3 regions of the Streptomyces sp. NPDC001530 genome follow, and region 1 is predicted to be linked to each of the others. Evidence: riboswitches for the same ligand, from Rfam matches in the RefSeq annotation. Region 1 holds a riboswitch; each other region holds the start of a gene.
The links. A riboswitch is a leader RNA that binds a small molecule or an ion and turns the genes downstream of it on or off. The one in region 1 is predicted to bind thiamine pyrophosphate.

Region 1 (9,599 bases):
CCCTGCCGCGCTCCAGCGAGGCCAGGAGCCGGGCTGCATGGTGCTCGCAGCCGTTCGCCCCGGCGTTGTGGGCGTCCAGCACGGTCACGACGGCCGGGCCGTCGCACGGGGTCGGGTCGTCGTGGTGAGCGGCGGGGCAACGGGGGGTGCCGGTCGTGCCGCTGCTCCCTTCCGGGAAGGCCAGCGGCGGGACGGCCGGCCGCTCGGTGCTCATGCTGCACCTACCTGGAATGCAGGGTTGGCCAGGCCGGTCAGGGCGGCGATCTCATTGCCGGTCAGCACGGTGTTCTCGTCCATGGCGAGTGCCACGGTGCGGATCTCGTGCCACAGGTGGGCCACCTTGCGGCGAGCCATCCCGCGCACCATGCCCCAGGACTTGCCGTCCTCGGGGACGTAGTTGCGGCCAAGCCGGAACCCGAACTGCCCGAGGATGTCGATGGCCTGGTCGCGGTCGTGCGGCGAGGCGCAGGCAGCAGCACGCTCCGGCGTCCACAGACCGTAGATCATCAGGTAGTTGATGTGGGCGAGTTCTCCGGCCGCGGCCTGTGCCGCGAACTGCCACGGCGGGGTGTTCTGTGCCTGGTGGGCGGTGTTGCCGGTCAGCCGCCAGCCGCCGTTCTCGGTGTTCCACGCGATGACCTCGCTGGTGATCACGTGCATGCCGTAGGCCATGGACAGCACGGCGTGCCCGGCCTCGTGAAAGGCCATGCCCAACCGGGCCTGCTCGTGAGTCAGCGGCATGTCGAGGAACGGGCGCGGTGTGCCGGTGTGGTCGTTCAGGATCTCGGGGGCCGGGGCCGTCGTCATCACGCGGCACCCCCCGGCAGCATCACGGCCGTGCTGTTGGCGAGGTGCCGTCGGGCAGCCAGCACCCGGTTGCGGGCCCGCCGCAGACGGCGCGCGTCCACCTCGCTCGGGACGCGGTCAAGGGTCGTGATCTGTGCGTCGAGCAGGTCGACTTCCGCCAGGACCAGCGGGAGCTCTCGCTCGATCGCGTCCAGTTCAGCGGTGGTCGGTTCGCGGTCGGAGTCGTCGGCGGTAACAACCGCCTGAACAGCACCGATGTGCTTCATGGGTCGTGGTGTCCTCTCATAGGGAAACGGCCCAAATCGCGGTCCCCGGGTGGCACCCCGGGGGCCGCTCGCCGTGGAGCGGCCTGTGCGGCTCCCCGCGCTCCCGCCCGTCGCCCCTGCCGCGAGCGCGGGTTGGGGTACGGGCGGGAGAGGCAGCCGGCCGCAGCCACCCCGCAATGGGGTGCTGCGGCGAGGTCGTGAAAGGCGCGGCTAGTGGCCGCGGAGTCCGTCTTTGCAGGTCGGGCAGACGGGGCCCGCGATCTTCGCCCTTGTCTCACCTGTGCGCATGGATCACGTGTCCGTCCCGTGAGGGCGGCATGGGAAAAGGTGCGTGCGAGTCGCACAGGCAGGGCCGACGGCTTGTCGTGTTGCCTGATCCCGGGTGACCAGAGGACGCCGCCTGTGTGGCACCCCTCCGCAGATCTCTTGCTCGGAGGCGCCGACGCGTCATGGCTCCGGGGACACCTGTTCAGTTGTCAACCAACGGGCGCTGCCTTCGTACTCACCCCTCCGGGGCTTTCCTCCGGGCGTTGGTGCAGGTCAAGCGCTTACGAATGCGGGCGATGTCACCCTTCCGGGATCCTCGTTCCGTCGCGAGATCAGATTGACCTATGTCAATCTGGCTGTCAATAGGGTTTGGCGAAGGGATCAGAGATTGACCTAGGTCCGGTTACTCTCGATGCCATGGACCAGAGCCCCGAAGCGCCCAAGCAGACGCCTACGGCCAAGGAGATCGCGGCGGAGTTCCGCGAGAAGATCACGGGCCCCGATCGCGAGTACGAGCCCGGCGATCAGCTCCCAGCCGCTCGCAAGCTCGCCAAGGAACTTGGCGTGCAGCTCATGACTGTTCAGAGCGCTTTCGGGCAGCTCCGTGACGAGGGGCTGGTTCTCACTCAGCAGGGTCGCGGGACGTTCGTCCGCGATCCTTCTGTGCCCCTCGGCACCGAGCCGGGCAGTAGCCCGGCGTTCACCGCTCTCGCCGCCGAGCTCAGCACGATTCATGACGCCCTGCACCTACTCGGCGAGCGGCTTGATCGCCTTGAGCGGCTTGTGGGTAGCGAGACTCCACCGTCGCCGTGAGTTCGTCCGCGCGCCTCAGTAGTTCTTCGACCTTGACGCGCGCCTCGCTCAAACTCGCTTTGATCAAAGCGAGTTCAGCAGGAGTCATGTCTTCCAGCTCGCCGCTTTGCTCATTGATCCCTGACATGCCAATGAGGATGTGGCCTGGAACGGCAGAGGACCCGGACAGACTGTCCGGGTCCTCTTTCCTTACAGGTCAGGCGGGTTGACGATTCGTCATCGGGTTGCCGCGTCCACCGTGTCGAGTATCGCTGACCACGGAAGTGCGCGCCCTGCCGGCGCTTCCCGAGGCTCGTACAGCGGCCATACCTCCGGGCCGTAGACGAGGTGCACGCCTGCCGCCTGGAGAGTGTCGATGTGGCGCTGCCATGCTGGATGGCGAGCGTGCGCCGCGTTCACCCGAGGGAAGACGACGACCGGCAGACCGAGGGTGCCGATGGCCTCGCCCACCTGCGTCAGAGCCTGGTTGTCCATCAGGCCGGTCGCGAGCTTGGCGACCATGTTGGCCGACGCGGGGGCGACGACGTAGCAGTCAACCGGCGGGTGCGGTCGGGCCTCGCCGGGCAACCGCGGCTCATCGCGGACGGGCAGGCCCGTCAGTTTCTCCAGCCGCTCGGCCTCGCCGCTTAGCCGGAGCCACTGCCCCGCGGTCGGCGTGAGCGTGACAGCCACCTGCCATCCGCGATCCATCGCGGGTTCTACGAGACCAGTGCGCAGTGCCTCAACGCCTCCGGCCGCAGACCCGACGACCCCGAGCACTCCACGCCTGCCTGAACTCACTGCACCGCCCTGCACCGCTGAGCCATTACGAACACATCGGATGAACGCGAGCCACCGGTGACCGGTGACTGTTTGATCAGGTCACGCAGCGTCTCGCGCACCCTGGGATTGTTGCGTACGAGCTGTGGCGACGTGCGCTCAGCCGTTCGTAGCTCCGTGAACGCCTCATCCCCTTGCCCGGCGAGCGACAGGGCCCGTGCATAGTCGATTCGGTGCGAGACGCTTCGTTCCTGCGGCATGTGGTCGACGTTGATCCGCCCGTGTTCCACCACGTACGACACGTTGTCGAGGTCCAGCTCAACGGACAGACGGTGCAGCAGCACGTTCGTGGGCCCAAAGCCGGTCTGCCAGTAGTTCTCATCCGAGCCGAGATCGTCCGCAAGTTCCTCGGCTCGGTTCAGCAGGCCCGTCGCGGTGGGGCGGTCCTGGTGACGAGCAGCCGCTACAGCGGCGCGCAAGTGGATCATTCCCAGCAGGCTCAGTGCTGCCGGGTCGTTCTCGGTGACCTGCGACGACAGCCATGCGGCGGCCGTGTTGCCTAGCTCAAGCGCGTCGTCGTATCGGCCGTTTGCCAGTAGGGCATGAGTGCCGGAACGCGCGGCCGATGCCAGTACGAGGGGGTCATCCGACTCGTCAGCGGCCCGCATCGTGCGTTCGGCAGCAAGCCATGAGATGTCCGACTCGCCGATCTTTGCGAGCGTCGTCGCTGCGAGGTGGTGTGTGCGAGCCGACACGGCCCAGCAGTCGCTACGGTCGTCTCCGCGGCGCGCCGCTCGCTCCTCCAGCTCTTGAGCGGTCTGTAGAAGCGCCGGAAGGGCCGCGATGACGCTGCCGAGCCGTCCTCCCTGGTAGTCGTTCCATGCCCGCTCCACGCGAACGGCGACGGGGGCCGGCGTCGGGAGCTGTACCTCGGTCTCGGGGCCGAAGAGCAAGCGCGACAGCCGGCGCGGGCTCATGAGCGCGTCGCGCACGGCGGGAACGTCGTCCTGCTGCCTCTCGTCCTCCATGAGCACGGTCTGACCGAGTAGGTCCCCGAGGGGTACGCGCAGGAGGCGCGACAACTCCGCGAGCATGTCGATCCGGGGTGGCTTCCTACGACCGGTCTCGATCTTCGCCAGCCAGTCAGTGCTACGGCCGACCAGTCCGGCCAGAACCTCTTGCGTGTAGCCGCGGCGCTTGCGGTAGAACGCGATCCGCTCGCCGATGCTGAGGTGATCTCCGAGACCACGCATTGCGTGCTGCCTCCTGCTGGTGGTGGGGGCTGATTTCACGGTACAGAGCCAGTGCCGGAGCCGGTAGCTGACGCCGTTGCTTGGCGCCAGCCCTCACAGAGTGCATGTCGCGAGAGCGACGGACCCGGACGAACTGTCCGGGTCCCTCACTTCAGGCAGCGCCTCGGGCGGCTTTCAGTAGAGCCAGTGCGAGGGACATGACGTCGAGGCCTCGTTTTTGTCCAGGTGGTCAGCTCCAGGACCTTCCGTCATCGCTTTACCCGCCCACGAACGGCAAGTGCAGCGAGGCCGAGGAGCACCGGTTCGGAAAAGCGGGAGGCCATTTCAATATAGTCGCCAGAGGTTGTGAGATCCTGGCCGCTGGAGCGGAAGACTACCGAATTGAGGGTGGCCTTTAGCGATTTCTCGAACCGTATGGAAGAAAACCGTTCGTCGCTAGGGTTCTTCGGATCTGCGTTGCCTATCTCGAAAGTGACCTTCCCCCCGTTCGGCGGGACTATTCCTACTGCCTCCTGTTTCGATGACTCCTGGGGCAACCCAAATGCCATCATGAGTAAAATGGTGGTCAGCATCGCTAGGGTAAGCCATCCTAGCGCGCGCGACGCGCGCAACCCGTAACCCGATAGTAGCCAATACAGTTGCAGCAGCCAACGCTCAGACGTAATCCATTTGCGACTGAGGCGCCTCATCTCCATCTCCCCGTAATAGAAATCTGCGGCGCCGGGCTCATCCTTTGCGTCCTCGCGCGATTTCCGCAATTGTCGATAGATTATCGCCAACGCATCATACCGAGGAGTGACTCTATCGATTGGTCTATTGCCCCAGATGCGATGGGATGAGCCTCTGCCCGACAGGGCACGCCGACGGCGCTCTTCTTCGATAACTTGGCGACTCGTGTGACGAAACGGGGGCGTCATGGAAAAGCCACGAGGGCTCCGATTGAAATACCAGCGGCCTTCGAGACGGAGTTGGTCTAGATGGATTGATCCACTGAAAGTGCAGTTCGTAAGCGAAAGGTTCGCTACTGTCAACATTGCGCAGTCGACACCTCTAAGTGAGGTCAGAGAAGCAACCGACTGAACGGCTCCAGTTTCGAAGTTGAGGGTGAAGGGTGCACCAATGATGTCGACTGGCTGGTTGAGAACTGCATGTGTCAGGTCTACGTCGGCCCGTGCCACCTGAACTGAGGCGTGCGAAGCGAATACGGTGTGCTTTAGGGATGCTTTCCCTGCATCCACGTCGAGTAGGACTGGATGCTCGAAATGTGCGTGCGCTAGGTCCAGAACTTGTTCGCAATGTATAGGGCCGAATCTCGACATCTCCGCGAAAAGTGCCTTAGTGAAGAATGCGCCGCCAGATCCGACTGTGACGCTATGGAAGTCGGCGGCCCCAAGAAATCTTGATTCAATGAACTGGGCGAAACCCTCGAAGGTGACATTCGTGAAGTTGGCGGAATTCTCGAAAGTTGCCCTATTGAAGGTGGTCTCTATGCCAAATGTAGCCCCCTCGAAGAGGGCCCAGTCTAGAAACTGAACTCCATCGAAGGTTGCTTTCTTGAAGCGCGAATTCTGAAAGAAGGCGTCCTTGGTGAAAATTGCGTCCTCGAAGTTAGCCCAGTCTGAGAAGTCCACTTCGTCAAAGGAGGCGCCTTCGTGAAATTTGACACTGTCAAAGATTGCCGAATCCTTGAAGTGCGCTCCAGTGAACTCGACGTCTCCCAGGAATTCCACGTCGCTAAACTGGGTGATTCCTTGAAACTCTGATGATGCAAATGAGAGATAGGAGCGGAACGCTCCCGTGATCCTTAGGATGGCGCCAGTGAACTTGCAATATGTGAAGTAAGCGTGGGTGTTGCCATGGTTGAGAACGGAAGTGACCTGTCGGAAAAGATCAGGGTCAATACGCGTTCCTTGGTAGCTCACCGATGATCGTTCGTGCATGGAATTGAAATGCCTGGTGCGTTCTTCCGTTGAAATATGCGAGAGGCATTTCGAGTAGGGTTCGACAACTTCACCTCGGCATCGAGAAGTGCCATCCGGGGTTTCCGTGAGTTGGGAACACTCGGTCCATTGGGGGCTTGGCGGTGCGGCGGGGTCGGTCATGCACCACCGTTACCGCACCTGCGGTGAGACTGACCGTGACATTGCCATTTCGTGAGCCGGCGAGACGGGTCACAGGTCAACGGCCTCCATGGGGGAGCGCCTAGTAGCTCGCCCTGAGCTTCCCCGGGTCTTCCCGAAGAGGGGAGGATCGGCAAGGAGCCGCCCATGATCCCCGAGTGCGGGGATGCGAGATTCTCTGGCTCAGCGTTGTTCCAGGTCGCGCGGCCGCAGCGGGGCCGTCTGTGGGCCGTCCGACGGTGGCCCAAGACAACCAGCAACGGCCGTCAACGACCACCATGCGAAGCGACTGACGCAGGTCACAGGAATCGATCTGCGACACTGGTACAGCCATGCCTAAGCCCGGAGAACTCACTTTCGTCGCCCCGCGCGGAGCCAAGAAGCCGCCGCGGCACCTTGCCGATCTCACGCCCGCCGAGCGAAAAGAGGCGGTTGCCGCGATCGGTGAGAAGCCGTTTCGCGCCAAGCAGCTCTCACAGCACTACTTCGCGCGGTACGCGCACGACCCCGCGGAGTGGACGGACATCCCGGCCGCCTCGCGCGGCAAGCTCCAGGAGGCGCTGCTCCCCGAGCTGATGACGGTCGTGCGGCATCTGTCCACCGACCAGGAAACCACCCGCAAGACGCTGTGGCGGCTCTTCGACGGCACGCTCGTCGAGTCCGTGCTGATGCGCTACCCGGACCGGGTGACCATGTGCATCAGCTCGCAGGCCGGGTGCGGGATGAACTGCCCGTTCTGCGCCACCGGGCAGGCCGGGCTCGACCGGAACCTGTCGACCGGTGAGATCGTGCACCAGATCGTGGACGGGATGCGCGCCCTCAGGGACGGCGAGATCCCCGGCGGTCCGGCACGGCTGAGCAACATCGTCTTCATGGGCATGGGCGAGCCGCTCGCCAACTACAAGCGGGTGGTCGGGGCCATTCGCGCGCTCACCGACCCCGAGCCCGACGGGCTGGGGCTCTCCCAGCGCGGCATCACCGTGTCGACGGTCGGGCTCGTGCCCGCCATCCACCGGTTCTCCGACGAGGGCTTCAAGTGCCGTCTCGCCATCTCCCTGCACGCGCCGGACGACGAGCTGCGCGACACCCTCGTCCCCGTCAACACGCGGTGGAAGGTGCGCGAGGTGCTGGACGCCGGCTGGGAGTACGCGGCCAAGTCCGGGCGGCGCCTGTCCATCGAGTACGCCCTCATCCGCGACATCAACGACCAGGCGTGGCGCGGTGACCGGCTCGGGCGGCTGCTCAAGGGCAAGCCGGTGCACGTCAACCTCATCCCGCTGAACCCGACCCCGGGTTCGAAGTGGACCGCCTCGCGGCCCGAGGACGAGAAGGCGTTCGTCGAGGCCATCGCGGCCCACGGGGTGCCGGTGACCATCCGGGACACCCGAGGTCAGGAGATCGACGGGGCGTGCGGTCAGCTCGCCGCGACCGAACGGTAGTCTGATCCGCGTCAGTACATCTTCATATTCCGACAGGGGAGCGCCACAGCGCTGAGAGTGCGGCAGCCGGACCACCGGTGGGCCGCAGACCCTCTGAACCTTGCCCAGGTCATTCTGGGTAGGAAGTTCGGGCATCACTCAAGCTGTTGCGCCCTGCCCGGGACCGCCAAGGGGTCCCGGGCAGGGCCGCGTCTCTTCCTGGTCACCCCAGGAGGAATTCAGTGAGCACCACCACGAAGTTCACGGCCGCGCTTGTGGCGACCGGACTTGGGCTCGTCACGCTGTCCGCGTGCGGCTCGTCAGAATCCGGCGACAAGGCAGCCGCGGACTCCAAGAACGTCACCCTCGTCAGTCACGACTCCTTCGCCTACTCCAAGAGCGTGCTGCAGGCGTTCGAGAAGGAGTCCGGGTACAAGGTCAGGATCCTCAAGGACGGCGACGCCGGACAGGCCGTCAACAAGGCGATCCTCACCAAGGACAACCCGCAGGGCGACGTCTTCTTCGGTGTCGACAACACCCTGCTGTCCCGCGCGCTCGACAACGGGCTCTTCCAGTCGTACGAGGCCAAGGGCTCGGACCGCATAGTGCCGGAGTACCGGGTCGACCAGGACAAGCACCGGGTCACGCCCATCGACTCCGGCGACATCTGCGTCAACTACGACAAGGCCTACTTCAGCAAGCACAAGCTGACGCCGCCGCAGTCCTTCGACGATCTGATCAAGCCCGAGTACAAGAACCTCCTCGTCACCGAGAACGCCTCCACGTCCTCGCCGGGCCTCGGCTTCCTGCTCGGGACCGCCGCGAAGTACGGCGATGGGGGCACCTCCCGCTCGAGCGAAGCCGAGAGTGGGGGAGGCTGGCAGGGCTACTGGAAGAAGCTCAAGACCAATGGCGTGAAGGTCGTCGACGGCTGGGAGCAGGCGTACAACGAGGAGTTCTCCGGGTCCGCGGGCGGCAAGAAGGCCACGGCCGACCGGCCGCTGGTCGTCTCCTACGCCTCGTCCCCGCCGGCCGAGGTCATCTACGCCGACCCGAAGCCGACGACCGCGCCGACCGGCGTCGCGAACGGCACCTGCTTCCGGCAGGTCGAGTACGCGGGGCTGCTGAGCAACGCGAAGAACCCCAAGGGTGGCAAGGCGTTCATCGACTTCCTGGTCTCCCAGCAGTTCCAGGAGGACATGCCGCTGAACATGTTCGTGTACCCGGTGGTCAAGGGCGCCGCCGTGCCCGCCGAGTTCACGAAGTACGGCCCGCAGGCCAAGGATCCCGAGACCATGGACCCCGCCAAGATCGCCGACAACCGTGACCAGTGGGTCAAGTCGTGGACCTCGCTCGTACTGAAGTAGCACCCAAGACGCGAGCAGTACCCAAGAAGCGCGGAGGGGCGGCGCGGCTGGGGCTCATGGCCCTGCCCGTCGCGTTCTTCGCCGTCTTCTTCGCCTACCCCGTCGCCGCGATCGTGGCCCGCGGTCTCAAGGTCGACGGCGCCTGGCAGTTGGGGCGGATCGGTGACGTGCTCGCGCAGTCCGACATCCGCCACGTGCTCTGGTTCACCACCTGGCAGGCGCTCGCGTCGACGGCGCTCACGCTGCTGATCGCGCTGCCCGCCGCGTATGTGTTCGCGCGCTTCGATTTCAGGGGCAAGCAGATCCTCCGGGCCGTCGTGACCGTGCCCTTCGTGCTGCCCACCGTCGTCGTCGGTACGGCGTTCCTCGCGCTGGTCGGCCGCGGTGGGCTGCTCGACGAGCTGTGGGGTGTACGGCTGGACACCACCGTGTGGGCGATCCTGCTCGCGCATGTCTTCTTCAACTACGCCGTCGTCGTACGGACGGTCGGCGGGCTCTGGTCGCAGCTCGACCCACGCCAGGAGGAGGC
Region 2 (9,599 bases), on a different contig from region 1:
TCGACCGACGCGCCCCTGACGTCGGCCACCTCCACCGGGCTGCCCTTGCTGACGGTGAGCGCGATGGCCGAGCCCGCGTGCCGCTTGGTGCCCGCTCCCGGGTCCGTACTGATCACAAAGCCCTTGGTGATGTCCTCGCTGAACTCGCGGGTGACCATGCCCGCGGCGAGTCCGTTGTCCTTCAGCACTTCCTTCGCCTTGAACAGGGCGAAGCCCTTCAGGTCGGGCACCTTCACCGTCTCCGGGCCATCGGAGATGGTCAGCGTCACGGAGTCGTTGTCGCGGATCCGGGCGCCGACATCCGGGTCGGTGCTGATGACGGCGCCGCGCTTCACGGTGTCGCTGTACGCGTGCTTGACGTCCTTGACGTCCAGTCCGGCCGCCTCCAGCCGCTTCGTGGCCTCAGCCTGGGACTTCGCCAGGACCGGCGGGACCTTGGTGAACTGGCCGGAGTTGATGTACCAGATGCCGGCACCGAGGCCCAGCACCAGCACGATGGCGGCGACGACCGCCAGGATCCCGCGCCGGGGCCCCGAGGTACGCCGCGAAGGAGCGGGCGGCGAGCTCTCGAAGCGGCTGGTCTGCTCGAACCGGTTGGTCTGCTCGAACCGGCTGGTCCGGTCGAGGACCGCGTTGTCGTCCTCGTCGTCCTCGTTCACGGGCAGCAGCCGTGGCACGGACAGCGAGCGCGGGATCACACTCGTACGGTCCTCTGCGTTGTCGTGGCCCAGGGCGAGGGCCCCCGGCGGCACGGCGTCGAGCTGCTCGGCGGTGAGCCCGGCGCGCGCCTCGAGGACCTGGCCGAGCAGCGCCACCGCGTCGTGCGGGCGCACCTCGGGATTGCGGGCGGTCGCCGTGGTGACCAGTTCGTCGAGCCCGTACGGCAGCCCCGGTACGGCGGCCGACGGCGGTGGTACGTCCGCGTGGAGGTGCTGGTAGAGCACCTGAGCGGGGGAGTCCCCGGAGTGCGGCTTGTCGCCGGTGAGCATCTCGTAGAGGACGACTCCGCACGCGTAGACGTCGACGCGGGTGTCGGCGGTGCCGTGCTCGATCTGCTCGGGAGCGAGATACGACACGGTGCCGAGGACGGCCCCCGTCGTGTTCGTGACGGTGTCCACGGCTCGTACGAGACCGAAGTCCGCCACCTTGACCCGGCCGTCATCCCCTATGAGGACGTTCTCCGGCTTCATGTCGCGGTGCACGAACCCGGCGCGGTGGGCGGCGCCGAGCGCGGCGAGCACCGGCTCCAGGATGTCGAGCGCGGCCCGCGGCTGCAGGGCGCCACGGTCGCGCAGTACGTCGCGCAGGGTGCATCCGGCGATGTACTCCATGGCCAGATAGACGTACGACCCGTCCGTCCCCTGGTCGAAGACCTGCACCACGTTGGGGTGGGCGAGCCGGGCCACCGACTTGGCCTCGCGGATGAAACGCTCGACGAACGAGCCGTCTGCGGCCAGCGTCGGGTGCATCACCTTGAGCGCGAGCACGCGGTCGAGGCGGGTGTCCAGGGCCCTGTAGACCGTGGCCATCCCGCCGACCGCGATTCGTGCGTCAACGCGATAACGGCCGTCGAGCACGTGCCCGACAAGCGGGTCCTGAAGGGTCGTATCCACGCAGGTGAGTGTACGAGCCGCCACTGTCACGACACCCCGTTCAGCCGATACCGGAGCGCGACTGCAGCCGACCTGTGACGCACACCGCACGCGGGGGCCGGGGGAGGGCCGCAATGCCGCGAGACCGCCCGCACCCGCCAACGGCGAACAGGCCCCACAGGAGACCCGCACCTTCCAGCCGACGGGAAACGAGCGGTGCGGGGGCGGGAGAACTCCGCAGCGTCGGCGCCGGGTGCCTAGAAAGCAGGCCTCTCGGGATCCAGCCGCGCCATGCCCTCCGCAGGAGACGACGCCTCGGCGAAATGGCGCCGAGGAATGCGCCCGGCACGCCGTGCGAGACGGCCGGCCTCCACCGCGTGCCTCATGGCCTCCGCCATCAGGACGGGCTCCTGCGCACGGGTCACGGCTGAGGCAAGCATCACACCCGCACACCCCAACTCCATGGCGAGCGCCACGTCGGACGCCGTACCGGCCCCCGCGTCCAAAATCACCGGCACACGCGCGTGCTCCACGATCAACTGGAAGTTGTGCGGATTACGGATCCCGAGTCCGGACCCGATCGGCGACCCGAGCGGCATGACCGCGGCGCAGCCGACGTCCTCCAGCTTGCGCGCCAGTACCGGGTCGTCGTTCGTGTACGGCAACACGGTGAACCCGTCGTCGACGAGAGTCTCCGCGGCGTCGAGCAGCTCGATCGGGTCCGGCAGCAGCGTCCGCTCGTCGGCGATGACCTCCAGCTTGACCAGGTCCGTGCCGAGGGCCTCGCGCGCGAGACGGGCGGTCAGCACGGCCTCGCCCGCGGTGAAACACCCCGCCGTGTTCGGCAACACCCGGATGCCGAGCTTGTCGAGCACGGACAGGACCGACCCGTGCACGGAAGCGTTCACCCGCCGCATCGCGACCGTCGTCAGCTCCGTACCGGACGCCACGAGCGAGCGCTCCAGCACGTCGAGGCTGGGCGCACCCCCCGTACCCATGATCAGCCGGGACGAGAAGGACGTACCACCGAGGACGAAGGGATCGTCGGCCATGGGTCAGCCTCCTTGGACGGCGGTGAGGACTTCGACCCGGTCTCCCTCGGAGAGGGAGGTGGACGACCACTGCGCGCGCGGGACGACGGTTTCGTTGAGCGCGGCGGCCACGCCGGACGGGGCGGCGGTGAGGGTCGCGACGAGCGTGTCGAGAGCGGTCCCCGGGGCGATCCGCTGTCGCTCTCCGTTGACGAAGACGTTCATGCGGGCTGCTCCGTGAGGGCGGCGGCGCCGAAGCGCCTGGGGGTGAAGGGGCGGGCCTCGTCGGGGAGTTCACCGGTGGTCAGGACGTGCGTCATCACGTCACCGGTGACGGGGGTGAGGAGCACGCCGTTGCGGTAGTGCCCGGTGGCGAGCAGCAGGCCGTCGAGTTCGGTCGGGCCGAGCAGCGGCGCGTTGTCGGGAGAGCCCGGGCGCAGTCCGGCGCGCGTCTCGGTGAGCGGCAGCTCGGTGATCCCGGGGACCAGCTCATGGGCGTCGCGCAGCAGCTCGTAGACGCCGCCCGCGGTCACCGTCGTGTCCCAGCCCAGCTCCTCACTGGTCGCGCCGACGACGAGTTCACCGCTCTCGCGCGGCACCAGATAGACGTGGCTGCCGCGCACGACGGCACGGACGGTACGGCTCAGAAAGGGCGCGTACCGCTTCGGCACGGTCAGCCGCAGGACTTGCCCCTTCACGGGGCGCACGGGCGGCAGGGCGTCGTCGGGAACGCCCGCCAGGCGCCCGCTGAGGCTGCCCCCGGCGAGCACCACCTGGCCCGCGGCCAACTCGGTGCCGTCCGTGGTGACGACTCCGGCTGCCCGGTCCCGTACGACGGACAGACGCTCCGCCCACGTCCGGTGGAACACCACTCCGGCCCGTTCGCACGCCGTGACCAGGGCCGCCGCGAGCCGGCGCGGATCGACCTGGTGGTCGCCGTCGACCCGGAGACCGCCGCGCACGCCGGGTGCGAGCATCGGCTCCAGACGGCGGCACTCGCGCCCGCTCAGCCACTCCGAGTCGAGCCCCGACTGGCGTTGCAGAGCGTGCAGTTCGCGCAGATGGGCGCGGTCGTCGGCGTCCAGCGCGACGGCCAGCGTGCCGCACTGGCGGTAGCCGAGGTCCTGGCCCGTCGCCTCGGTGAGTTCGGCGGCGAAGTCCGGATAGCGGCGCGCGGAGGCGAGGTTGAGGCCCAGCAGGGTCTGCTCGCCGTAGTGCAGTTCGGTGACGGCGGCCAGCATTCCCGCCGCCACCTGGGCCGCTCCGCCGCCGGGTTCGGGGTCCACGAGGGCGGTCGTGAAACCGCGTTGCGCGGCCCGCCAGGCCGTCACGAGCCCGATGATTCCGCCCCCGATGACAAGGACGTCTGACGTACGCGTAGGCGACATGGGCGTCCAGCCCCTCCCTTCGCCGGCATGACCCGGATCAGGTTCGTACGGTCGGAGGCCGTCCCAGCCTCCCTCTCAGCCCGGTGCGTCCGGGCTCCCGCGAGTGCTTTACGTTGGCCACCCTAGCCCGCCGCCACTCGTCTCAGTAAGGGAGCCTCCGTCCATGGCCCGATCGCTCGACGGCCTCGTCCTCGCCCCCGTCGCCGACCAGGCGCCAGGTCAGGTGGGCACCCGCACCCGCTTCACGTACCACGAGAAGGACGGCGAGATCTGGGCCGAATACGCGGGCGGCGATGTCGTACGCGGGCATCTCGTGGGTACCCGCGAGGGTGACCGCCTCGACTTCCGGTACGTGCAGCTGAAGCGCGACGGCAGCACCTCGTCGGGGCACTGCGTGTCCCTCGTGGTGGAGCTGCCCGGCGGGCGCGTACGCCTGGAGGAGACCTGGGAATGGGAGTCGCAGACGGGCAGCGGGACGAGCATTGTGGAGCAGGTCACTGAGCACGTCCACTGACTGACGAATTGTCAGTTGACTATGGTGATCAGGTGAGCGAGCAGACGCAGGCGCAGACGCGGTCCGAGTCGCAGTCGCAGAGGCGTACGGCACGGCGGGTCGTCGTGGTGGGCGCGGGCATGGCCGGTGTGCAGACCGCGGTCGCCCTGCGCGAACAGGGCTTCACCGGCAGCGTGACGCTGATCGGCGCGGAGCCCCATCAGCCGTACGACCGGCCGCCGCTGTCCAAGGCCGTGCTGCTCGGCAAGGCCGAGGGCTCCGCCTTCGACGTCGACTTCGAGGCGCTGGACATCGACCTGCAGCTCGGGCGCGAGGCGCTCGGCGTCCGCCCCGCGGACCATGAGCTGGACACCGAAACCGGGCCCGTGCCGTACGACGTCCTGGTCATCGCCACCGGTGCGGAACCGATCCAGCTGCCGGGCGCGGAGGGCGTGCCCGGGGTCCATCTGCTGCGCACCCTGGACGACGCCGAGCGGCTGCGTCCCGTCCTCGCCCGACAGCACGACATCGTGGTCGTCGGGGCCGGCTGGATCGGCGCCGAGTTCGCCACGGCGGCGCGCGAGGCGGGGTGCGCGGTGACGGTCGTCGAGGCCGCCGACCGGCCGCTCGCCGGGGCGCTGCCCGCCGAGGTGGCCGCACCGATGGCGTCCTGGTACGCGGACAGCGGCGCGTCGTTGCGTACCCACGCGCGCGTGGAGCGCGTCGAGCCCGGTGCCGTGGTTCTCGACGACGGCAGCCGGGTGCCCGCGGACGCGGTCGTCGTCGGCATCGGGGCGCGCCCCGCGACCGCCTGGCTCGCCGGCTCCGGGATCGCGCTCGGTGCCCACCGCGAGGTCGTGGCCGACAACCACCTGCGCACCTCCGTACCGGACGTCTACGCGGTCGGCGACTGCGCCTCCTTCCCTTCGGGAAGGTACGAGGACCGTCTCCTGGTCCACCACTGGGACAACGCCCTCCAGGGGCCGCGCACGGTCGCCGCGAACATCATCGGCGAGGCCCCCGTCGCGTACGACCCCGTCCCGTACTTCTGGTCCGAGCAGTTCGGCCGCTTCGTCCAGTACGTCGGCCACCACGCCCCCGAGGACACGACCCTCTGGCGCGGCGACCCCACCGGCGCCGCCTGGACGGTCTGCTGGCTCCGCGAAACCCGCCTCGTCGCCCTCCTGGCGGTGGGCCGCCCGAGGGACCTGGCCCAGGGCCGCAGACTCATCGAGGCAGGCACCCCGATGAACCCGGACCTCCTGGCGGACCCGTCGAAACCGATGAAGTCGGCGACCGCGTAGGCAAGGTTTCTCCGCCACCGAAGGCGGCACTCGATCCGGCGAAGCCGGAGGGTCTTTTTCGCCGCGCCGGCGAGTCGTTCCGGGGTGCCGAGCGGCAGAAACCCACCCGATCGCCGGAGCGCGGAGACCCGGCCCGGGCGGGACTCGGGTACCGAGTGTCAGTCCGGGATGGCAGGCTTGTCCCCGTGACCGAGATTGACGCAAAGATCGATGCTCTCGTCCCCGCCTGGCTCACCCTCCCCGACATCGCCGAACAGCTCGGCGTCGAGGTGACCCGCGTCCGGCAGCTGGTCAAGGAGGGCCAGCTGATCGCCGTACGCCGTGGTGAGAACCGCGCGCTGCACGTCCCCGCCGCCTTCATCGACGGGGACAAGGTCGTCAAGGGCCTGTCCGGCACCCTGACGCTCCTGCGGGACGACGGCTTCACCGACGAAGAGATGCTCGAGTGGCTCTTCACCCCCGACCCGACCCTGCCCGGCACCCCCGCGCAGGCTCTGAGCGAGAATCGCGGCACGGAGGTGAAGCGCCGCGCCCAGGCGCTCGCCGTCTGACCTGAACGGACCGTCCGGCGTACGGACCACGGCCGGCCACGGGCCGAAAGGCCACCGGGCCACCGTGGTCCGTACGCACCGACAACGGGGGACACACGCATGCCCGAGAACGCCGCCACCACCGCGCGCGCCCAGCTCGCCGACGCCCGTCTCTACCTCTGCACGGACGCCCGCAAGCGCCAGGGCGACCTCGCCGACTTCCTGGACGCCGTCCTGGAGAGCGGTGTGGACATCGTCCAGCTGCGCGACAAGAGCCTGGAGGCGGAGGAGGAGCTCGGGTACCTGGAGCTGTTCGCCGACAAGTGCCAGATGCACGGCAAGCTGCTCTCGGTGAACGACCGGGCGGACGTGGCCCACGCGATCCGCACCGCGCACCCGACCGGCGCCGACGTGCTCCACCTGGGCCAGGGCGACCTCCCGGTCCTCGCCGCCCGCGCCATCCTCGGCGACGACATCCTGATAGGCCGCTCCACGCACGCGGAGTCCGAGGCCGCGGCCGCCGCGGTCCAGGAGGGCGTGGACTACTTCTGCACCGGCCCCTGCTGGCCCACCCCCACCAAGCCCGGCCGCCACGCACCCGGCCTCGACCTGGTCCGTTACACCGCAGCGCTGGGCACCGACCGTCCCTGGTTCGCCATCGGCGGCATCGACCTCGGCAACCTCGACGAGGTGCTCGAGGCGGGCGCCCGCCGCGTCGTCGTCGTACGGGCGATCACCGAGGCGGACGACCCGGGAGCGGCGGCGGCGGAGTTCGCGAAGCGGCTGCGTCACGCATAGTCATCCGGCGGTCATCCGGTGCAGTCGTCCCGCGCAGCCGTCCGATAATTGTCCGAGGGGTGGACAAGAAGTCGACAAATTGGACAAATCCCATCGGTTCGGTTGGGCGACCGGCGCCCCCTGGCTAACCTGCGGGTATGGCCCTCGGATCTGCTTCCACCAGGACTGATCGCGCACGCACCGTGCGCGACATGCTCGCGACCGGCAAGAAGACGTACTCGTTCGAGTTCTCCGCGCCGAAGACCCCCAAGGGCGAGCGGAACCTGTGGAACGCGCTGCGCCGGGTCGAGGCCGTCGCGCCCGACTTCGTCTCCGTGACCTACGGAGCGGGCGGCTCCACGCGCGCGGGCACCGTCAAGGAGACCGAGCAGATCGTCGTCGACACGACGCTCACCCCGGTCGCCCACCTCACCGCGGTCAACCACTCCATCGCGGAACTGCGCAACATCATCGGCCAGTACGCGGACGCCGGTATCCGCAACATGCTCGCGGTCCGCGGCGACCCGCCCGGCGACCCCATGGGCGAGTGGATCCCACACCCCCGGGGCCTGACCTACGCGGCCGAACTCGTCCGTCTCATCAAGGAGTCGGGCGACTTCTGCGTCGGCGTCGCGGCCTTCCCCGAGATGCACCCGCGGTCCACCGAGTGGGACCTGGACGTCGAGCACTTCGTCGACAAGTGCCGCGCCGGCGCCGACTACGCGATCACGCAGATGTTCTTCCACCCGGAGTCGTATCTGCGCCTGCGTGACCGCGTCGAGACGGCCGGCTGCGAGACCCCGGTCATCCCGGAGGTCATGCCGGTGACGAGCGTGAAGATGCTGGAGCGGCTCCCGAAGCTCAGCAACGCCTCGTTCCCGGACGCCCTGAAAGAGCGGATCCTCACAGCCAAAGACGATCCGGCGGCTGTACGCTCCATTGGCATTGAGTTCGCGACGGAGTTCTGCGCGAGGCTGCTGGCCGAGGGAGTCCCCGGACTGCACTTCATTACGCTCAACAACTCCACGGCGACGCTGGAAATCTACGAGAATCTGGGCCTGCACCACCCACAGCGGGCCTAGACCGGTCGCACCCGCGTACGACAGACTGCGTAGCGGCCACTGGGAGAGGGGCGTACATGGGCTGGACGGTCCTCTATATCGCGTTCGGCATCGTCGCGCTGTGGCTGCTCGGCGAGGTCCTGCTGCAGTACAAGGCGCGGCTGCGCTACCGGCTGCTCGCCTTCGTCGGCTTCCTCGGCGTGGTCCTCGGTGTGCTGATGCCCTCCGTGGTCGTCATCGGACTCGGCGCGGCCGCCTTCGCGGTCGGCCAGACGTACGTCACCCTGTCGTTCCGCCGTGGCTTCGCCCAGGGCTGGGCCATCAACGGCCCTTCCGCGCCCGGCAAGCCCAGCAAGCGCCGCCGCGGCGAGCCGGAGTACCAGGACCCGACGCTGGAGGTCTCCGACCTCGAAGCGACGTCTGCCGCGGCCTATTCGCAGGACGACGAGTACGCCGCCGATGACGACGTCTTCTCGCCCGCGCAGTCCGACCGCTTCATGCCGCCGGGATCCGGCGAGCACGCGGCCGCCGAGACCACCGCCGTGTACGAGCCGCAGCCCCTGCCCGAGGACACCGGCTCGTACGGCATCTACAGCGACACCTCCTACGCGGCCGCCACCGACCAGTCCTACGCCGGCGCCGCGCAGTCCCAGGACCAGCAGGCCTATGCGACGGCCGGGCAGAACCAGGACCAGCAGGCCTACGCGTACGACGGCTACTCCGGCTACGACCAGCAGCAGTACGCCTACGACAACGGCCAGCAGCAGTACGCCGCCTACTCCGACCCGTACACCGGCGCCCAGACGTACACCGGTGCCTCGTACGACACCACGTACGGCGGCGGCGAGCAGCAGTACCCGCAGCAGCAGGTCTACGGCCAGGACCAGTACGCCACCGGCACCTACGCGGGTGAGACTCCGGCCAGCGGCGTCTGGGTGCCGCAGCAGCGCACCACCGACGACCCGTACGGCGGCGAACTCCCGCCCGAGCAGCCGTACCCGTACCAGGGGAACGGCAACGGCGCCGGGTACGACGAGCAGCAGTACCGGTACTGACGGGCTGTACGGCCGGTAGAACGGGGCCCCGTGCCCGCCGTCGACCGACCGCGCTTCAGCTTCTTCTCCGGCGCACCGGCGTGCTCACTGCGAGCCCCGGAACTCCGGTCCCTCCACGATGAGTCCGGCCACCAGCGCGCCCGACATGCCCGCGTGCGGGAGTCCACCGCCGGGGTGCGCCCAGCCGCCCGCCGCGAACAGGCCCGGCATCCGGGTGCCGTTCGACGGGTGCAGCAGATGGCCGTCCGCCGCGGCGAGCGCCGGGGCGGGGACGGCGCCGCCGTCCGCGCCGGTCGCCTCCGCGATGTCGGCCGGGGTGCGGACCTCGCGCCACAGGAGACGGTCGCGGAGGCCGGGTAGGGCGCGCT
Region 3 (9,599 bases), on a different contig from region 1:
TCCTCGACCGCACGGACAAACTGGTGCCACTGGGGCAGGAGCGTTCCCTCGCCGACTTCGAGGCGCATCTCGACGAGGCGCTGGACCGCATCCTGGCGGAGGAGCAGAGCGCGGGCTGACGCACCGTCACACCCCCCAAGTGGAGTAACGCTTCCTCACCAGGGGCGTGACTGCCGGATGGCTTCAGTGCTTGCGGCGGCGGCCCTTCCCGCTGCGTGCCGGTGTCCTGGCTCCCGTGGCCTCCACAGGGCCGGCGGCGGTTCCCGGGCGGTCCGCGGAGACCACCAGGGCGGCCAGCGCGGTGGTCACCGGCACGGAGGCGACCAGCCCGATCGAGCCGATCAGGGTGCGCACGATCTCCTCGGCGACCAGTTCGCTGTTGGCGACCGTGGCCACGCTGCTCTGCGCGATCGAGAAGAGCAGCAGCAGCGGCAGCGCGGCGCCCGCGTACGCCAGGACGAGCGTGTTGACGACGGAAGCGATGTGGTCACGGCCGATGCGGATGCCCGCGCGGTACAGGCCACGCCAGCCCATCGTGGGATTCGCCTCGTGCAGCTCCCAGACCGCGGACGTCTGCGTCACCGTCACATCGTCGAGCACACCGAGCGAACCGATGATGACCCCGGCGAGCAGCAGACCGCTCATGTCGATGGACGGGTACAGGCCGTGGATCAGGCCGGTGTTGTCGTCGGTGTTGCCGGTCAGTGCCGCCCAGCCGATGAAGACGGAGCCGAGCACACCGATCAGCACCAGCGAGAGCAGCGTGCCGATCACCGCCACCGATGTGCGGGCCGAGAGTCCGTGGCACATGTAGAGCGCGATCAGCATGATGGCGCTCGCCCCGACGATCGCCACGATCAGCGGGTTCGAGCCCTGCAGGATCGCGGGCAGGATGAAGAACGTCAGGACCAGGAAGCTGACGGCCAGAGCGATCAGCGCCATGACACCGCGCATCCGGCCCACCACTACGACGACCAGGGCGAAGATCCCGGCGAGTACTGCCAGCGGGAACTTCCGGTTCACGTCGGTGACCGAGTACTGCAGATCCTTGGGCGCGGAGGGCTCGTACGCGACCACGACCTTCTCGCCCTGGTGCAACTGCCGCGACTGATCCGGCTGGACGATCTCGGTGAAGGTACGGCCCTTGTCCTTGCCGGTGTCGATCCGGATCGTCGCCTTCTTGCAGTCGCCCGTCGCCTGCTGCTGCGCGGAGGAGCCCTCTGCGGTGGAGGTGTCGCCGGTCGGGGTCTCTCCCGAGGCGTTCACGGACTTGCAGTCCACCTTGTCGACCTTGGTGACCGTCGCCTGCTGGGTCTGCCGGTCGAAGCCGACACCGGTGCGCTCATGGGACGGGGCGCCGCCGGGCCAGAGGACCATGAGGCCGACGACGACCGCCGTGGCGAAGGGGATCAGCACCGCGGCGATGACCTTGCGCAGATGCTTGGAGACGGGGGCGGCGGGGCCGTGGCCGTGGGAGTGGCCGTGCCCGCCGCCAGGGCCGTGGTCGTGCCCGTCACCGGGCCCGGGCCCGTGGTTATCACCGCCTGGTCCATGTCCGCGGCCGTCGCCGGAGCCATGTCCATGGCCGTCACCGGAGCCGGGTCCGCGCGGCGGCTCGGACGGTGGGAATGGGGGCTGCTGCGTTGTGGTCACCGACCGATCATCGCAAGAACGGCGGGGGCCCTCTGTTCACCGCGCCAGATATGACGCTAGCGTGGAGGCACCTTTGCACACGCGGGAGCTCGGAGCACCGGGCTGAGAGGGCGCTGACCTTCGTCCCAGCGATGTTTCACATGAAACATCGACGGACGGAAGCCGCTGCGTCGACCGCCGAACCTGTTACCGGGTAATGCCGGCGTAGGGAGTCGGTCTCATGACCAACAAGGACGTACGCACGCCTGCCTCCAGCCAGACGGACGGGGCGCTCGCCCCGGACGGAAACGGTGGGGCGTCCGCCCCGACCGTGAACGGCGAGGCCGGGAAGTCCATCGGCTGGCACAAGGGGTATATCGGCGGTTCGCGCCCCGATCTACGGGTGCCGGTCCGTCAGGTGCACCTCACCAACGGGCAGTCCGTCACGCTGTACGACACCAGCGGCCCGTACACCGATCCGACCGTCGACACCGACGTACGCAGGGGCCTCCCGCCGCTACGCGAGAACTGGATCATCGCCCGCGGCGACACCGAGGAGTACGCGGGCCGCCCGGTCCGCCCCGAGGACGACGGGATCAAGCACACCTCACCGCGCGGGGGGCTGCGCAACCTCGACGCGGTCTTCCCGGGGCGGCCGCGTCAGCCGCGCCGGGGCCGCTCCGGACAGGCGGTGACGCAGCTCGCGTACGCGCGCCGCGGGGAGATCACGCCCGAGATGGAGTTCGTGGCAGTCCGCGAGAACGTCGATCCCGAGGTCGTCCGCGAGGAGATCGCCGCGGGCCGTGCGGTGCTGCCCGCGAACGTGAACCACCCGGAGATCGAGCCGATGATCATCGGCAAGCGGTTCCTGGTGAAGGTCAATGCCAACATCGGCAACTCGGCCGTGACGTCCTCCATCGAGGAGGAGGTCGAGAAGATGACCTGGGCGACCCGCTGGGGCGCCGACACGGTCATGGACCTGTCCACCGGCCGCAACATTCACACCACCCGTGAGTGGGTGCTGCGCAACTCCCCCGTCCCCATCGGCACGGTGCCGCTCTACCAGGCGCTGGAGAAGGTCGACGGCCGCGCCGAGGAACTGACCTGGGCGATCTACAAGGACACCGTCATCGAGCAGGCCGAGCAGGGCGTGGACTACATGACGGTCCACGCGGGCGTACGCCTGCCGTACGTGCCGCTCACCGCGAATCGCAAGACCGGCATCGTCTCGCGCGGCGGCTCGATCATGGCGGCCTGGTGCCTGGCGCACCACAAGGAATCGTTCCTGTACGAGAACTTCGAGGAACTCTGCGAGATTCTCGCGGCGTACGACGTCACGTATTCGCTCGGCGACGGGCTGCGGCCCGGCTCCATCGCGGACGCCAACGACGCAGCGCAGTTCGCGGAGTTGAGGACGCTCGGGGAACTCAACACGATCGCCAAGCGTTTCAACGTACAGACCATGATCGAGGGCCCGGGACATGTCCCGATGCACAAGATCAAGGAGAACATCGACCTTCAGCAGGAGATCTGTGATGAAGCTCCGTTCTATACGCTCGGCCCGCTGACCACGGACGTCGCGCCGGCGTACGACCACATCACCTCCGGCATCGGTGCCGCGATGATCGCCTGGTGGGGCACGGCGATGCTCTGCTACGTCACGCCCAAGGAGCACTTGGGCCTGCCCAACCGTGACGACGTCAAGACCGGCGTCATCACCTACAAGATCGCCGCCCACGCAGCCGACCTCGCCAAGGGGCACCCAGGTGCGCAGGAATGGGACGACGCGCTGTCCGACGCCCGATTCGAGTTCCGCTGGGAGGACCAGTTCAATCTGGCCCTCGACCCGGACACGGCACGGGAGTTCCACGACGAAACGCTGCCGGCCGAACCCGCCAAGACGGCTCACTTCTGCTCCATGTGCGGGCCGAAGTTCTGCTCGATGAAGATCTCGCAGGACATCCGGCGTGAGCACGGCGGTTCGCAGGTGGAGATCGAGGAGGGCATGGCGCAGAAGTCCAAGGAGTTCGCAGCCGCGGGCAATCGGGTCTATCTGCCGTTGGCGGACTGAGGCGCACGTCTGCTGTGTGCGGTGTGGGGAGCCGTCCGATGTTCAGGTATGTGGCATCGGACGGGTCCGGGGCCGGGTTTCTCTCGGCAGACTGGGCGCATGACAGCGACATCCATGAGCAAGGGTGCCAACCTTCCCGTGGCCGCCGATGCCGTGCAGGTCGTGCTCGGCTGGTCCGGGGGGTCCGGTGCGCCGGACGCCGACGCCTCGGCGCTGCTGCTCGGCGCGGGTGGACGAGTGAGGGACGACGGGGACTTCGTCTTCTACAACCAGCCGCAGCATGCCTCCGGTGCCGTACGACACCTCGGCAAGCGGCGGGACGGCGGAGTCACGACGGACACGGTCGGGGTGGACCTGAGCGCCCTGGAGCCGGACATCGAGCGGGTGGTGCTGTGCGCCTCGGCCGACGGCGGCACCTTCGGCGAGTTGTCCGGGCTGACGCTCACGCTGCTCGACGCCGGGTCGCGGCGGGAGCTCGCGCGCTTCGAGATGGAGGCCACGACGGAGACGGCGTTCATCGGCGGTGAGCTGTATCTGCGGGGTGGGCAGTGGAAGTTCCGCGCGGTCGGACAGGGCTACGCGTCCGGACTCGCGGGCCTGGCCACCGACTTCGGGATCAGCGTGGACGACGAGCCTGGTGACTCCACGACCGCGCGGGCAGTGCCGTCTGCGGGCGCGGCCATGAACCCGCCGGTGGGGCCGCCTCCGGGAGCGGCCGCGGGCCCGCCGGTGGTGCCGCCCGCGGTCACGCCCTTCGCGGCGCCCGCGGCGGCCCCGTCCGCCCCGCAGGTGCCGTCGGCCCCCTCAGGCCCCGCCCCGCGCCTCACCAAGGGCGAGGAGCAGCTGCCCGTGGACATGCGCAAGCGGCTCTCCCTGCGCAAGGAGCAGGTGGCGGTCAGTCTGCGCAAGCACGGGGCGGCGGGGGTCACGGCGCGAGTGATTCTGGTCCTCGACGCCTCGGGGTCGATGTCCTTCCTGTACTCGAAGGGCGTCGTGGCCGACGTGGTGGAGCGGATGGCCGCGGTGGCCGCGCAGTTGGACGATGACGGAGTGATGCAGGCGTGGACGTTCGCTTCCCATGCGGCCCGGCTGCCGGATCTCGGTCTGGGGGAACTGCCCGAGTGGCTGGAGCTCCATGTCCGGGTCGGTGAGCTGAGCCTGTTCCGGCGGAGCAAGAAGCCGCGGAAGGGCCTGCGGCCGGGTCAGGTGGACATGCGCGCGGTCGGGATCCAGAACGAGGAGCAGAAGGTGATCGCCGAGGTCCGGACATACGTACGTGAGCACCCGGCCGCCGATCCCACGTTGGTGCTGTTCTTCTCCGACGGAGGTGTCTATCGCAACAAGGAGATCGAGAGGGAATTGCGGGAAGCGGTGGAGGAACCGATCTTCTGGCAGTTCGTGGGCCTGGGACGGTCCAACTACGGCGTGCTGGAACGGCTCGACACACTGCCGGGCCGACGCGTCGACAACGTCGGGTTCTTCGCCGTCGACGACATCAGCAGCGTCCCGGATCCGGAGCTGTACGACCGGCTGCTGTCCGAGTTCCCGACCTGGATGACCGCGGCCCGGCAGTTGGGCATTGTCTGACGGAACTGTGCCGGGCTGGACATCGCCTGATGGCGCCCTGCCGGGCCGCGTACGGGCGTAGGCGGCCCACCGGTTCGGGCCCGCGCCGCATCTGCGCGGGCCCCGGTTTCCTCCGCACACCCGGCGGCACACCTGGCCGCACACCCGGCCAACACCCCGGGCGTCAGCCTGGACCTGCGCTCCCCGGTCGGCCCGGGCGTCTACTCCGGCTGGTGCTCCGGTCCTCCGAAGTCCGGGCTGGTGAAGTCCGGGCTGGAGAAGCTCGGGCGCGGGCCGGCCGCCGGTCCGCCGTCGGGGCTGCTGAACCCCGGCCGGTTGTAGCCGAGTTGCGGGATGCGGCTGGTCGGCGCTGGTTGCGGACGGCCCAGTGCCGCGGAGCCAGGGTCGGCGAGGGCCTCCCGGAGGAACGGCAGGATGCCGCGCTCCAGCAGGGCCTCGCGCCAGGCTTCCCTGGCCCGGTCCACCTGTTCGTTCAGCTCACCGCGTGCTCCGGCCTGGAGCGAGGACGAGCCGTTGCGCAGTGCGGTCAGCAGCAGTCCGACCGCGGCGACCAGGATCGCGGCGGCCGTGACCGCGCCGAAGACCCATCCGGTGGTGAGGAGGGTCTGGGCGAACGTCTGCTCGGGGTCGAGCACCTTCAGCAGGTACCCCACGAGCAGGAAGATCGCCGCCGCCGTCCCGGCGAGGACGGGGGCCAGCACCGCGACGACGGCGATGGCGCCGGCTCCGGCGGTCTCGGTGACCTCTCCCACGGTGGCGGCGAGCCCCATCGCGGTCGAGCCCGGCTCCGCGGAGCCGGCTTCCTCGCTCACGACCGGGGTGGATGGCGCCGGCTTGCGCAGTTCCTCGCGGACCTTCACATAGTGCTGGTATTCGGCCGCCGCGGCCGCCGTGATGAGAGCGGTGGCGTTGAGCGCCATGGTGCGCAGTTGTTCGGAGTTGAGCCGCTGGCCGACAGCGGCGAGTTCCGGGCGGTGTGGTGCGGAGCGCAGCGCCTCATCGAGGATCCGCTCGTATTCCTGGCGGTCCTCGCTCAGCAGGTGCTGCGGAACGCTGTTCATGTGCATCCCCCGATGCTCCGTAGGGCTGGTGGCTCGCACGCTGACGAGCCGTCGGGCAGAAACGGAGGGGAGCCTGCTACGGATAAGCCGATGGTAGAGCGGTGACGGCACGCCGTGACAGGGGGTTTCCAGAATTGCCCCCTGGCCGGCGCAGTCCTCCGTGGGGGACGCCTGCCCGGTGAACGCTCAGCTATCCAGGGGCAATTGCTGGACCAGTAGCTTTCCGGCCATGGTCACACCGCCGTCCATCGCGATGGCCAGCCCGTCGGCGTACAGATGCGGTCCCTCGACCGCCGGGCCCGCGCCGTCCTCGCCGTCCTCCGATCCGACCTCGCCCAGGAGGTACGGAATGGGGCTGTGACCATGGACGATGCGGGTTCCGCCGTACGCGCTCAGCAGTTCGCGGACGGCCTCGGCGCCCCCGTCGTCGCGGAAGGCGAAGCGCTTGGTGAACTTGCGGAAGAGGTCCCAGCACTCGTCCGCGTCGTTGCGGGTGAGTGTCTCGCGGACAGTGTCGTTGACCGCTTCAATGGAGTCGCCGTAGTCGAGGTAGGCGGTGGTGTCGGAGTGCACCAGGAGGTGTCCGTCGACCTGCTCCATGGCGTCGAGGCGGGCCATCCACTGCAAGTGGTGGTCCTGGAGTCGGTCCATGTCGGTCTTCTGGCCGCCGTTGAGCAGCCACGCGGCCTGGAAGGTGGCGGTACCGGCACCGGAGTTGACGGGGGTGTCGCCGAACCGCCTGGCGCCGAGCAGCAGCAGCTCGTGGTTGCCCATGAGGGCCTTGCAGTAGCCGCCGGCCGCGGCGGCCTCCGCGGACAGGCGCATCACGAGGTCGATCACGCCGATGCCGTCGGGGCCGCGGTCGGTGAAGTCTCCGAGGAACCACAGGCGGGCGGTCCCGGCGGACCAGTTGCCCGCGGCGTCGATGAGGCCCTGCTCCTGGAGCGCGGCGACCAGCTGGTCGAGGTAGCCGTGCACGTCGCCGACGACGTACAGCGGACCGGGCCCGTCGGCCGACTGTGGGGCGGCAACGGCGGCGGGGTCAACCGCGACCTGAAGGGTGTCACCCCTGTTGATGACGGGCAGATCGCGCTGCGTGGGTGTGTACTCCTCCGCGTAGTCCCCGGACCCGTAGTCCGCGGACGGGTGCTCCGCGGGCCCCTCGGCGGGTCTGGCGCCCTCACCGGGGGGCGTGCTCTGCGCATACGGACCGGTCTCGTGGACGTACGCGGGCACCCGGAAGTCGCGCAACGTCGCCGTCCGCACCACCTCGGGTCCCTGACCGGCCCCCTGAGTCATCGACCCCTCCACCACCATCGCGCCGCATCTGCACCGGATCGGACTGCCTGGTCGCAGCGGCCCGCGGTGTCGTCCGCCCATCATAGGAATGCGGATCGCGCCATGTGATGACCCAGGGGTGGTGAATCGGAGCAGGAGCCCAGTTCACCGCGGCTTTCGCCCGAATTGGGCGGGGCTTTCCCCGCCCTTTCGGCTCCGCCCTTGGGGCAGGGCGTCAACCCTTCTCGGGCGATCGGGGCGCACTGACCGTCGTACGGGGTGGACGGCGTTCGGAGGACGTCCGCACAATCAGCTCCGTCGGTATCACCTGCTCGACCGGTTGGTCCGATTCGACCCCTTCGATGGCGTCGATGAGGAGCTGGACCACGGCCGTGCCGATTCGGCGCGGTTTGAGGGAGAGCGTCGTGATGGGCGGCTCGGTGTTGGCGTAGACGGTGGACTCGCTGCAGCAGACCAGCAGCAGGTCGTCCGGTACGCGCAGGCCGTAGCGGCGGGCCGCGGCGAGCAGGTCGGTGCCGTTCGGGTCGAAGAGACCGTAGACGGCGTCGGGGCGGTCGGGCCGGGCGAGCAGCCGGTCGGCGGCGACGGCTCCCGCGCACGGATCGTGCGCCGGGTAGGCCTCGTACACCGGATCCTGGCCTACCCGCTCGCACCAGCGCAGGTAAGCGGTGGTGGAGAGATGGGTGTACGTGTCCGTGGTGGTGCCGGTGAGGAGGCCGATCCGGCGGGCGCCGGCATCGGCCAGGTGGTCGAGGATGCCCAGGACCGCGGCCTCGTGGTCGTTGTCCACCCAGGCGGTGACCGGGAGCGAACCGGCCGGGCGGCCGTCGGAGACGACCGGTAAGCCCTGCCGGACCAGCTCGCTGACGACCGGGTCCTGGTCGGACGGGTCGATGACCACGGTTCCGTCCAGGGCGACGTTCGACCACACGTCGTGGCGCGAGGTCGCGGGGAGGATGACCAGGGCGTAGCCCCGGGCGAGCGCGGCCGACGTGGCGGCTCTGGCCATCTCCGCGAAGTACGCGAACTCCGTGAAGGTGAAAGGTTCATCCCCGTACGTCGTCACGGTCAGGCCGATGAGGCCCGACTTGCCGGTACGAAGGGTTCGGGCCGCGGCCGACGGGCGATAGCCCAGCCGGTCGGCGACCTCGCGGACGTGGCGTCGGGTGGCGTCCGGGAGCCGGCCCTTGCCGTTGAGGGCATCTGACACAGTCGTGATGGAGACCCCTGCGGCCGCAGCCACGTCTCTGATACCCGCCCGGCCCGGTCGACCGCCTCGGCGGGAGGTCTCCGCCCGGCTCACCTGGTGCTTCCCTGCTGCTGTCATGGCGAGCCGATAGTAGGGCTCATGCGGTGGGGTAGTGCGGACGCATATGCACTCGTTGACAGGCACGTTTCTGCATGGTCAAAAGGGGTCAACTACCTTGGAAATAAAGGTAGTTGAACGCTCCAATGGCAGTACGTGACTTGTCGGCACGCATGAGCCTGCCAAGTGGGCCATGTCTCGAAGAGGTCTCAACTCACCCTCACGAGGGATGCGCGCCACGGCGTGAGCTACCGGCGCGTGCGCGTCCGGGTGGCGCGCCCCCCGTTTCGTACGCCTTCGTACGAGGATGCCCCCACGACCGTACGCGGTTGTCCACAGCCCATTCGCAGCGGCGCCGAATCCTCATAAGGTGAGGAGCATTGGTAGCCGGTGGTGGTCATGAGCCGCTGGTGGTCACGAGGAGGACTGCGGTGAGCGAGACGAGCCCCAAGCTGCGTGCCGAGCTGGAGGGTATTCCCACCTACAAGCCCGGCAAGCCCGCAGCGGCCGGCGGTCCGGTGGCGTACAAGTTGTCCTCCAACGAGAACCCGTATCCGCCGCTGCCCGGCGTGATCGAGAGCGTCACCTCCGCGACCGGGTCCTTCAACCGCTACCCGGACATGGCGTGCACCGGGCTGATGAG

Region 2: it holds a riboswitch for thiamine pyrophosphate, as region 1 does, so the genes downstream of both, thiO (glycine oxidase ThiO) here and ACFY0T_RS27340 (thiamine ABC transporter substrate binding subunit) in region 1, are expected to answer to the same signal.
Region 3: it holds a riboswitch for thiamine pyrophosphate, as region 1 does, so the genes downstream of both, thiC (phosphomethylpyrimidine synthase ThiC) here and ACFY0T_RS27340 (thiamine ABC transporter substrate binding subunit) in region 1, are expected to answer to the same signal.

The regions. Positions count from the first base shown of each region.
Region 1 is NZ_JBIAVS010000013.1:220,247-229,845, forward strand. Features, by position in the region: gene ACFY0T_RS27300 (hypothetical protein) at 1-214, opposite strand, end outside; gene ACFY0T_RS27305 (hypothetical protein) at 211-807, opposite strand; gene ACFY0T_RS27310 (DUF6284 family protein) at 807-1,073, opposite strand; gene ACFY0T_RS27315 (GntR family transcriptional regulator) at 1,758-2,153, shown strand; gene ACFY0T_RS27320 (flavoprotein) at 2,370-2,948, opposite strand; gene ACFY0T_RS27325 (helix-turn-helix domain-containing protein) at 2,930-4,165, opposite strand; gene ACFY0T_RS27330 (pentapeptide repeat-containing protein) at 4,414-6,267, opposite strand; gene rlmN (23S rRNA (adenine(2503)-C(2))-methyltransferase RlmN) at 6,618-7,724, shown strand; TPP riboswitch at 7,749-7,867, shown strand; gene ACFY0T_RS27340 (thiamine ABC transporter substrate binding subunit) at 7,946-9,070, shown strand; gene ACFY0T_RS27345 (ABC transporter permease) at 9,046-9,599, shown strand, end outside.
Region 2 is NZ_JBIAVS010000019.1:85,878-95,476, forward strand. Features, by position in the region: gene pknB (Stk1 family PASTA domain-containing Ser/Thr kinase) at 1-1,613, opposite strand, end outside; gene ACFY0T_RS34605 (thiazole synthase) at 1,850-2,644, opposite strand; gene thiS (sulfur carrier protein ThiS) at 2,648-2,848, opposite strand; gene thiO (glycine oxidase ThiO) at 2,845-4,011, opposite strand; TPP riboswitch at 4,009-4,122, opposite strand; gene ACFY0T_RS34620 (hypothetical protein) at 4,175-4,525, shown strand; gene ACFY0T_RS34625 (NAD(P)/FAD-dependent oxidoreductase) at 4,558-5,808, shown strand; gene ACFY0T_RS34630 (Rv2175c family DNA-binding protein) at 5,994-6,359, shown strand; gene thiE (thiamine phosphate synthase) at 6,459-7,136, shown strand; gene metF (methylenetetrahydrofolate reductase [NAD(P)H]) at 7,274-8,197, shown strand; gene ACFY0T_RS34645 (hypothetical protein) at 8,254-9,231, shown strand; gene ACFY0T_RS34650 (phytoene desaturase family protein) at 9,316-9,599, opposite strand, start outside.
Region 3 is NZ_JBIAVS010000012.1:122,127-131,725, forward strand. Features, by position in the region: gene ACFY0T_RS25235 (SsgA family sporulation/cell division regulator) at 1-119, shown strand, start outside; gene ACFY0T_RS25240 (YibE/F family protein) at 184-1,653, opposite strand; TPP riboswitch at 1,725-1,881, shown strand; gene thiC (phosphomethylpyrimidine synthase ThiC) at 1,874-3,703, shown strand; gene ACFY0T_RS25250 (VWA domain-containing protein) at 3,803-5,290, shown strand; gene ACFY0T_RS25255 (hypothetical protein) at 5,491-6,357, opposite strand; gene ACFY0T_RS25260 (metallophosphoesterase) at 6,538-7,650, opposite strand; gene ACFY0T_RS25265 (LacI family DNA-binding transcriptional regulator) at 7,865-8,977, opposite strand; gene hisC (histidinol-phosphate transaminase) at 9,388-9,599, shown strand, end outside.